One region of the Halovibrio sp. HP20-59 genome, then DNA from elsewhere that is predicted to be linked to it. Evidence: predicted binding sites of a transcription regulator. Region 1 holds the regulator's gene; the other holds the start of a gene.
The links. The regulator FliA, encoded in region 1, starts transcription of late flagellar genes. The targets are predictions, from matches to a motif close to CTAAAGTTNNNNNNNNNNCNGCCGATA.

Region 1 (5,312 bases):
CACGGTGGTGGGCGGTAGGTAATCACACACCGTGCTAGGGTCATGCTAAGGCATAGCTTAGAGCGTCGACCATTTCTAGAATAGGTAAAGGGTGAGTCATGAGTGTGAGACGTTTCGTGGGAGTCAATAGTCGCGATGTAATGCGCCAAGTGCGCGAAACGCTCGGTGAAGATGCTCTGATCGTGGCCAATCGGCGTACCGAAGGCGGCGTAGAAATTCTGGCCATGGCGGACGAAGCTATTGACCATTTTGATCCCTCACCCGAGCCTTTGCCGCCCGAAGCCCCGGCAGCGCCGCCGCAAGATACGATGCAGGCAATGAGTGAGCGTTTACTGCGCGAAATGCAGGACATGCGAGAGCTACTGGCCAGCCAGCCTGCAAAAGCCGCTGCGCCCATCCAGGCGGCGCCAACGGGCACCGTTGAACGACTTCGCCAATTGCTATGCAAGGTGGGCTTTAGTAGCGAGCTTGCCGATGAACTCCTAACCGGGCTTCCCGAGCCGCTGGCGGGCTTAAACGCCGATAGCCAAGCGCCGCTGGATTGGCTGCGCAAGCAGTTAATGCAGCGGCTTAGTGTGCTTAGCGATGAAGCGAGCTTTTTTGATCAAACCGGTATTGTGGCGCTTGTAGGGCCAACGGGCGTGGGTAAAACCACCACCACCGCCAAGCTAGCCGCGCGGTTTGTGATGCGCCACGGCACGCGCCCGGTGGCGCTGGTGACCACCGATAGCTTCCGGATCGGTGCCCACGAGCAATTGCGGATTTATGCGCGCCTGCTGGATACCCCCATGTACGCGCTGGATGCCGAGCAACCCATCGACGATTTACTGGGACGCTTGCAGGGCAAACAGTGGGTAATTATCGACACCGTGGGCATGAGCCAGCGTGACCAGCGGGTGATTGAGCAAATCGCCCACCTTCAGGGCGGGCGTTCGCGGGTGCGACTGGTGTTACTACTCAACGCCGCCAGCCAGCCGGAAACCCTCGAAGAAGTGGTGCTGCGCTACCGGCAGGCCGCGCGCTCAGCGGGCGCTGAATTAGATGATTGCATTATTACCAAGCAGGATGAGGCGGGTTGCCTAGCGCCAGTGTTGGATATCGTAATGCGTCATGGCATGCGGGTGTTGTTTGGCTCCTACGGGCAGCAGGTGCCCGAAGACATGGCCCTTGCCGCCCCCGGTGCACTAGTGGATCAAGCGCTGAGTACCGCGACACCACAGCGTGAACGGGTGCAAGCTGCCGATGCGCCGATGGGCATGCCGCGCTGGTCGCGGGATGTGCTGGGCCAAGGGCGGCGTTTATCGTCGCTGCTGGCACGGCTGCGCCAGCGTGTGACGGGATTTGCCGCACTAGAAGAACTTTGGAACCTAGCCGCACTGCCGAGCAGTGTGCAAGACCAGCGCCTTAATGCCCTGCTGGCGGACTACCCACCGAGCGACGCCATGCTGGGCATGGCGTGGTCAGCGCGACGCAATGAGCGTGGCTGCGACTGGGCAATGCCCGATATAGGCTTGGACACAGAGGGCGCGTGGCTGGCGTTACCGTGGCTGCAGCATCGCCATGTGGCCGGTTGGCAGCCGCGCTTGGCCGCGCTGTCAGCCTCAAACGGCGTCGCGGTGCACTTATTGCCACGCTTGCCCGAGGCGGATGCGCTCGGGTGGCTAGAGGCCCAGCATTTGACCTGGATCAGCCAGGTCGCTGCCAGTCAGCGTATATTCGCTTACCGCGAACGCCAGACGCTGCGCCAACTGTTTCACGACAGCGTGCTAACCCATCACGTAAGTGTGCGTTTTCGTGGTCAATCCATGCAGTTGTGGACCGCCTATGCTGAAGTTGAGGACGCCTCTGGCCTCGCGCTTTTGGCGTGGTATGGCGAAGTACGTAACCCTGAAAGCGCCAAGGTGGTAACGCGCCGCTATTGGCTCACTCCCGCACGCCTGGGCTCGGAGGTGCTGTCGTTACTACTTACCCAGCTACACAGCGAAGGGCTGGCGCCGTTGACACGGCGCGCTTGGCAGCAGCTGAAAGACGCCGATAGCGGCGATGTCAACGCCGACGTGCGCCTGCTCATGGCCAGCGGTGTGGCAGCGGTCGCCGGGCACCTTGATGTGGCTGACGATGACGACGCCCAAACGCTGCGCGGGGATCTGCTCAACCTATTGGGTGCCCGTCGGCGGCGTCGCGATAGCGGTATGCTGGATGCATTGGTCTACGTGTTTATGGCCCGCGATGCGATTCGCCAAATGGGCAGTATCAGTCGAGAGGGTGTGGCGTGAGCGAACAAGATCAAGCCTCAGGGCTGCGCAAGTGGGCAAATTTGCAGCGTCAACAGCAGCAGGCCGATGCGCCTGGGGATGTTGCCGCGGCGGAGTATGTCGCAGAAAGCGTCCAGGAGCCGTCGCTAGTTGCGGCGGCGTCTGCGGCGGTGACGCCTGTGGCAGCCAAACCGCCCGGGCCCAAAATTCCCCTGGTGGTGGTCGGGCTGTCCGGTAGCGGTGCGGCGCAGGTGAGCAAGGTCAGGGCTCGCCTGGGGCAATGGTCAGTGCTAGGTCGCAGCTGGGCCGGTGACCCCGACGATTGGGACATTCATATCGTCAAGGCCGAGGCTGCCAATCTCGCCCAGTTGCGCGATGAATACAGCCGGTGGGCGTTGTGGATCGATAGTGACGCCGACGCTTTTGCCGCGATGTACCGTACGTTGCGCTTGCTGCGTGAGCACGGCGGGCCGGACCGTGTACTGGCTCTTCACGAACCGCACTTGCCGCGCCAAGGATTGCTCGATAACTTGCGGGAAGCTGCCGACTATTACTTAAGTATGAAATTACTGGTACTGGCACGATGAGCTCACTCGGCCGAGGACAACAAGCATGCTAAGCTGGCCTGTCAAAACGCTAGGTTGGGTTGTGTTATTGATAACACAACTGGGTAACGCACACGCGGTAGCGGGGAGCTGGAGTACACAGGTCCCCGGGCTGATGGTGGCGATGAGTGATCGGGCCAGCGCCACACAAGAGGTCGCGCCACCGGCAGCGGCCAACGTAGAGGCCAGCCAGATTGAACGTGTTCAGTGGCAGTTTCAGTACCCTCCCGGTGCGCGCTTAAACGCCTGGCTGTGCCACCCAGAGCAGTGTGTTGCGTTAACCGGGATGCGTGGTTCTACCCGCGCACTAGCGGGACAAGTAGCCGATGCGCCGTTACATTTTCGCTTCGCCTTACACCCAGGTCAGCGGCCTGTTCGGGTGCAGGGGTTGCAGATGATTGTGAACTATCAGTGAAGGCTGTTTAGCCGCGAGGCGAGAGAATGTACACAGCACAGGGTAGGATCAAACAAAGCGAGCTATTGACGCAGTATATGCCCATGGTGCGACGTCAGGCCTTGACGCTACAGGTCCGATTGCCCGCCAGCATTGAGCTCGATGACCTTATTCAAGCGGGGATGGTGGGGTTGCTGGAAGCGCTTGGTCGTTTCGATGCCAACCAAGGCGCCACCTTCGCCACCTTTGCCAGCCAGCGTATTCGTGGCGCGATGATGGACGAGTTGCGCACCCGTGACTGGCTGCCGCGCAGCGTGCGCCGTTCAGCACGTGCGGTCGATGGCGCTGTTCGCCAACTAGAGCAGCAGCTAGGGCGGGCACCGGAAGAGCAAGAAATTGCCCAGCACCTTGAGATGCCGCTGAGTGAATACCAACAGCTTCTCAACGACACTAACAGCGGCCAATTATTGCCTTTTGAGGAACTGGTCGCTGAGGGTGGAGAGCCCATCAACCATGAGCCGGGTAACTCGCCGTTTGAGCAATTACTGGATGGCCAGCAGCGACAAACCTTGGTTGACGCGATTGAAGCGCTGCCCGAACGTGAAAAGCTGCTAATGGCGCTGTACTACCAAGAGGAGCTTAACCTCAAGGAAGTCGGCGCGGTGCTTGGCGTGACGGAATCGCGCGTTTCTCAACTGCACAGTCAGGCCGTGAGTCGTTTACGCGCGCGGTTACACGACTCGTTGGAATAGCAACTTTTACTCACTTGTGACCGGCAAGGAACCGTGAATGAACCCTTCAACGTTGATTGGCATCTTTGCCAGCATATTACTGCTGGTTAGCGTGCTGTTTTTTACCGCAGAGTCTCCCGAGAGCTTTGTCAATTTACCGGGCCTGGCGATCGTGATCACCGGCACCTTGGCGGCTACCTTTATCAGCTACCCGCTGAGAGAAGTGCTGCGCGTCGTGCGCTTGGTGGGGTTGGTGTTTCGGCGCGAAAATACCTATATGCGCGACGATATCCGCGAACTGGTGGATATGTCGCGGCTTTGGTTTAAAGGCGACGTGCGGGCAGTGGAGCGCGAGCTTGAGCACACCCGCAACCCTTTCCTGCGCACCGGGATACAGCTGGTCATTGCCAACACCAAGGAAGACGAAATTTTTGACATGCTGCGCTGGCGGATTGCCCGCCTTAAAGCCCGCGAACATGCCGAAGCGCAAATATTTCGCACCATGGCCACCTACGCGCCCGCCTTTGGCATGATCGGCACCCTGGTAGGGCTTGTGAACATGCTGGAAGTGATGGATGCGGGCGACCTGCAGGTTATCGGACCGCGCATGGCGGTGGCGCTGCTCACTACCTTCTACGGTATTTTACTCGCTAACTTAGTGTTTAAGCCGATCGCCGTAAAACTAGAGCGCCGCACCGAAGAGCGTCTGATCACCATGAACATGGTGCTCGAAGGAATCTCGCTGATTACCAAGCGTCGGTTACCGTCGTTTATCGAAGAGACGCTCAACTCCTTCGTCGCCAACTACCACGATGAAATTCGGGATAATAACGTCAAGCCGAGACCTGATTCTTCGGTGAGCTCGGCAGCGAAGGGATAGCTATCATGTTAGACCGTGATACCCGTCATGCTCTGGAAATACCGGTCTCGGCCAGTGAGGATGATGGTTGGCTAACCAGCTACCTGGATGTATTGACGCTGTTAATCACGCTGTTTGTACTGCTGCTTTCACTGACCCCGCCGGGTGGCGGTGAAGCCGCCGATACGGCGTTCATGCGTAGCGCCAGCGCTGTGTCATCACTGCCGCTGGCGTCCCTGGCCACCGGCATACAGCCGCGCCACGAAGGATTGCAGCCGCAGTTTTCAGGGCTCAATATCCCCGGGGTGAATGTTTCGCAAGGGCGCGAAGGGGTCACGTTGCGAATTGATACCAGCCTTCTGTTTCCCAGTGGCCAAGCCGTGCTCACTACCCAGGGGCGAGGCGTTGTAGAAAGCCTGATTGAGGTGCTGGCCAGTTTTGGCGGTGAGATCTCAGTGGAAGGCCATA
Region 2 (5,312 bases), on a different contig from region 1:
TGCTCAGTGATATTGGCATTTCACTGCAGACGGATGGCACGTTAGAAATCGATTCCGACGCACTCGACAACGCTATTTCCAACAACCAAGATGCGCTGTCAGCCTTTTTCGCGGGTAGCTCAGATGAAACCGGTATGGCGGGGCAGGTCAATACAATGGTCGAGCAATTGCTCAGTACCAACGGTACCGTGACCGGGGCCATTACAGGTGCTGAAAACCGCATAGAGTCGCTAGGTGAGCGCTATACGCGTATGGAGCAATCCATTGACCAAACCATCTCGCGTTACCGCACGCAGTTTGGTCAGCTAGATGGGATTATTGCGCAAATGAACCAAACGAGCAGCTACCTCACTCAGCAGTTCGATGCGCTGGATGCCCAGCTAGGCCGTAATTGATACTGAAAGTTAGACATTGACGTTTCTGACGCCTGCGCTAAGCAGGCGTTTTTATTAGAAAAATAAATTAGCCCAGTTAGCGGAAGATAAAGCGCTAAAGTCGCCCTCTTTTCAGTCGATAAGGTAAGTATCAAGTTTAATGGTGCACATAAGTGCGCGTAATGTTTTTGGTTTAGCCTTTTCACTGAGGAACACCCAGTATGGCGACGATAACCTCTCTTGGCGTTGGTTCGGGACTCGACCTGACCGGCCTGTTGGATCAACTACAAGAAGCAGAGCGTGGGAAGCTCGCTCCCATCACTCAGCAGAAAACACAGCAACAAGCCAAAATTTCTGCCTACGGCCAACTGCAAACCTCGCTGGATGCGTTTCAAGACGCCGTAGCGAAAATCAATGATCCCAAGCTCTACCAAAGCCTTTCCGCCAGTGTGCGCGGTGATGGCATTACCGCTACCACAACCGCGAGTGCGCTACCAGGTAGTTACCGGGTGGAAGTCAGCCAGCTGGCGACCTCGGGCACGCTCGCCTCCAGCCGGGTTGACAAAAAAGATCAAGCGCTTGATCTGCAGGGGGCTACCGCGCTCAAGCTGAATTTTGGCAATGGCGATTCAGTGGATATCGCCATTGCCCCAGGTAGCACCTTAAACGGTATTCGAGATACCATTAACGCCAACAAAGAATCAGGCGTAAACGCCACCATTATTAACGATGGCGAAGGTTACCGGCTGGCGTTAAGTTCCAAGGTAACCGGTGCCGATGCCTCCATTGACAGTTTCAGCTTTGTCGATGCCGCAGATGCGCCCGTAACCGGCCCATTCAGTGAGGCAGTAGAAGCAGGTGCCAAGCGCCAAGGGCAAGATGCTGCATTAACGGTTAATGGCATTGCGATCAGCAGCGCCAAAAATCAAATCGAGGGTGCGATTCAGGGCGTAACGCTTAATCTCGCTGAACTCAGTATGGCTGAGGGTGAAACCGCTTCCAGCACGGTTAACATCGAGCGCGACACGCTAAAACAGCGCGAAGCGATTAACGGCTTTGTAAAAGCGTTTAACGACTTAAAAGGTGTTATCACTAAGCAAACGTCGTTCAGTGGCGATAGTGAGACCGCAGGAGAGCTACTCGGTGATAGCGCTGTGCGCACGGTTGAATCACGCTTACGCAGCGTATTAACCGGTGGTGTGGAAGGCGGTGAGCTCTCCACGTTAAGTCAGTTAGGCATTTCCCTACAGCGTGACGGCACGCTAAAAGTAGACGACGCTAAGTTGAGTGACCTGGTGGCGAATAACCCCCAAGCGCTTGGCGCCTTTTTTGCGGGCGATAAAAAAGAGAGTGGCTTGGCGGGCAAGCTGGGGGCGTCAATTGAACAGATGCTCGGCAGCAACGGCGTCATTAAAGGGGCTATCACCGGTGCGGAAAACCGCGTAAAAAGCCTCGATACCCGCTTTGAGCGTATGGAAAAAAGTATTGATGCCACCATTGCCCGTTACCGCAGCCAGTTCAGCCAACTCGATATAATGGTCTCGCAAATGAACAGTATGAGCTCCTACTTGACGCAGCAGTTCGATGCGCTGGATGCCCAGCTAGGGCGTAAAAAGTAGCGTTACATCAATAGCTATCGCTTAAGCACGATAAAAAGCAGCGCTTGACGCTGCTTTTGCTTTGGAACGATAAAGAAACTGTATTAATGAGTGGGTATGTCATTGAGCTCAGCGAAGCAATCTCAATCTCTCGGTGGCTCCCAGGCCAAGCATGAATCCCCTCACCTCCCAGTTACCAACGTTTACATCTTTTTTTACCACTCCCCCTAAAGATCCTCCTCGCCCTGCCGTTAATTAATATAACGGCACACACAGTGGCCGAAAAGCGGGCCTTCAAGGCCAGTGTCCAAAGCAAGGAGTATCACACCATGTCAGTGATCAATACCAACATCACGTCGATGATCGGCCAGCAGAACCTGAACAAGTCGCAAAATGATCTGCAGACTTCCATGGAACGCTTGAGCTCTGGCCTGCGCATCAACAGTGCCAAGGATGATGCGGCAGGTCAGGCAATCGCCAACCGTTTCACCGCACAGATTACCGGCCTGGGCCAGGCGCAGCGTAATGCCAACGATGGTATCTCTATCGCCCAGACTGCGGAAGGCGGTTTGAACCAGGTCAACGACAACCTGCAGCGCATCCGTGAATTGTCCGTTCAGGCACAGAATGGCACCAACTCCGACTCTGACTTGAACTCGATCCAGGACGAAATCAACCAGCGTCTGGATGAGATCAACCGTATTTCCGAAGAAACCGACTTCAACGGTACCAAGGTGCTGGCAGGCGACGAAGGTCTGAAAATTCAGGTTGGCGCTAACGATGGTCAGACCATCTCAGTCAATCTAAAGCAGATCAATGCCGAAACGCTGAACCTGGCTGGCTTCAATGTTAACGGTACCGGTACCGCTAACTCCACCGCTACCGTTCAGGATCTGCGTGCCAACGACTTTACTCAAGTGGGTACCTCGAACGAGTATACAAACGCTAATTTCAATACAGCCTCTAGCGTTGGGGATCTGTTCGAGAACCTGAAAGATGGTGCGACCGTTGAGCAGATGACTGATAATGTCGAGTATACCCTCAATGCGGACACCAACACCTTCAGCTTCGATCGTACTGGTGTGGCTGTCGATGGTACTGCGGGTAATCTTGCGACTGACCTAGGCCTGACACCAGGCGCTGGAGAGACCAGCACCATTACCGTTAATTTAGGTGGCGATGACAAGGAAGTTAACGTTTCCTCTTCTGGTGCTTTAACCCTGGCGTCTACCGGTGAGAACTTATACCTGACCGGTACCGCTGGCTCGGCTGATTTAAGTGTAACAAACACAGCTGGGGACCCTGTCGCCACTATCGACGACTTGGTCAGTGAGCTCGCTGATGTTGGCCGTTCTGCAGGCAGCATTACGACTGCAGAAGATACGGTTTATAGTGCCGATGGTCTTGCTGGAAGTGTAAATACTACCAATGAAACCATTGCCTTTGAAGATTTACAGAATCAGGTCGCTCAAGATACAACCAACGCTTACGATGTAGACACCGATGGTGAAGGTACCGCTGCCAATTTATATGGTATCGATGCTACTAATGCAGTTTACAATGATGTATCAACAGGAACTCAGGATGCAACTACTGCGACCTATACTTCTGGTTTTGATGGTGATTATTCACTAACTTCAGGAACCACAGGAGCAACTGCATCTGTCTACGTCAATGATAATGGCAAGATCACCGATGGTGCTGCAAGCGAAATCTTCGTTACCGAAGATGGTAGCCTGACTAAAGAAGCTCTGAGTGATGCGGATGCAACCGAAAACCCGCTGGCAGCCTTGGATAACGCTCTGTCACAAGTCGACAGCCTGCGTTCTGAACTGGGTGCTGTGCAGAACCGATTCGAGTCTGCCATCACCAACTTGAGCACCAACGAGACTAACCTCTCTGCTGCCCGTTCGCGTATCGAAGATGCTGACTACGCAGTAGAAGTAGCTAACATGACCCGCGCGCAGATTCTTCAGCAAGCTGGTACGTCCGTGCTGGCCCAGGCCAACCAGATTCCGCAGAACGTTCTTTCTCTGTTGGGTTAATTGGTTAGCTTTTAAGCTGATTGATCGATATATAACGGGGCCGAAAGGCCCCGTTTTTATGCTTTAAGGGAGACATCGCAAGATGGCATGTTCGTTTTGTGGATCAGGAAGTCATACGGCAAAGAATTGTCCAAAACCGTCACGTTGCTCTGGGTGTGGTCGAGCTGGTCATAATGTACAAACATGCCCGGATGCTAGGCGGTGTAGTGTGTGTGGTAGCTATCAGCATGATAAGCGGACTTGTCCAGATCGTTAAACTCGAAGTGCACAATGGTTGCTAAGTTAGCTGTGAATTTATAGGTAAACACTATGGGATTTTGGAACAAGTTTGGTGAAGTCAGCTATAAAACTGCAAAATTTCTTGGAAATACCGCTACGGTAGTCTCTAACGGTATTGAACAAAAGGCCGGTGAACTCAAAGAACTCAAGCAAGAATATGAGCAAAAGCCTGATGAAGAGCTTGTAAACATAATAAAAAGCAAAGGTTTTACGGGCAACTCAGAGAGCGAGAAGGGTGTTGCGCGAAGAGTATTAAGAGAAAGAGGCTATATGTCAGGTTCCAAGTGATTGTTTAAACCGGCTCGGCACGCAGTTAAGTGATCATGGGGTTGTGCCGAGCCAAGCTACAAGCTAGAGATGGCCACGTCGCTGCGCTCCTCGCCATGACACTGTATTGAAGCGATCTCCTACTTGCCGATTACCCAAGTCTCTGACATCACTCATCCCATTGTTTGCTACTATCGGGCCATCTTTACACCGCGCCGGTAGCGCTCGCCCACAGGACTCCTCGCATGGTTCGCACGTCGAAAAAATCACCGAACACCGCCCGCCAACGTCGGCAAGCCGCTGTGCCGCCTTCGCCGTTGGCGCAGCAGTCGCAACAGCAGCTGGATAATATCCGCACGGCGCTGGCCCACGACCAAACCGAACTGGCCGTTACCTTGTTGGCAACGCTGCAACAGCAAGACCCGGCGAACCCGCAGGTGTTGTTACTGGCGGGCACGTTGCAGATGCAACATGGCAAGCCGCAAGAAGCGCTTTCCTCGTTATTGAGTGCCTCGTATCAGTTGCCCAACCACCCGGAAGTCTATGAGCGTCTGGCGCGTTTACACGCACAGCTAGGGCACGACCGCGCCGCTTTAAGCGCAATGCACCGGCTGGTGGCGCTGCGCCCGAGTAACGCCCAGGGGATATTTCAGTTAGCCGCCATGTACCACGAGGCGGGTTATCCCACCCAGGGCGACCTGTGGGCGCGGCGCGCACTGCTCAAGCGGCCGTTCGTCGTCATCAACGCT

Region 2: a site for FliA is predicted at 2,200-2,226, ahead of RZA33_RS14630 (flagellin). Genes of this name have one in related genera too.

The regions. Positions count from the first base shown of each region.
Region 1 covers NZ_JAWJUW020000012.1:43,743-49,054, forward strand. Annotated here, with positions in the region: gene flhA (flagellar biosynthesis protein FlhA) at 1-22, shown strand, start outside; gene flhF (flagellar biosynthesis protein FlhF) at 99-2,276, shown strand; gene RZA33_RS13720 (hypothetical protein) at 2,273-2,842, shown strand; gene RZA33_RS13725 (flagellar protein FlhE) at 2,868-3,275, shown strand; gene RZA33_RS13730 (RNA polymerase sigma factor FliA) at 3,302-4,006, shown strand; gene RZA33_RS13735 (motility protein A) at 4,044-4,865, shown strand; gene RZA33_RS13740 (OmpA/MotB family protein) at 4,871-5,312, shown strand, end outside.
Region 2 covers NZ_JAWJUW020000013.1:89,959-95,270, forward strand. Annotated here, with positions in the region: gene fliD (flagellar filament capping protein FliD) at 1-395, shown strand, start outside; gene fliD (flagellar filament capping protein FliD) at 596-1,993, shown strand; gene RZA33_RS14630 (flagellin) at 2,302-4,017, shown strand; gene RZA33_RS14635 (hypothetical protein) at 4,327-4,584, shown strand; gene RZA33_RS14640 (acylphosphatase) at 4,809-5,312, shown strand, end outside.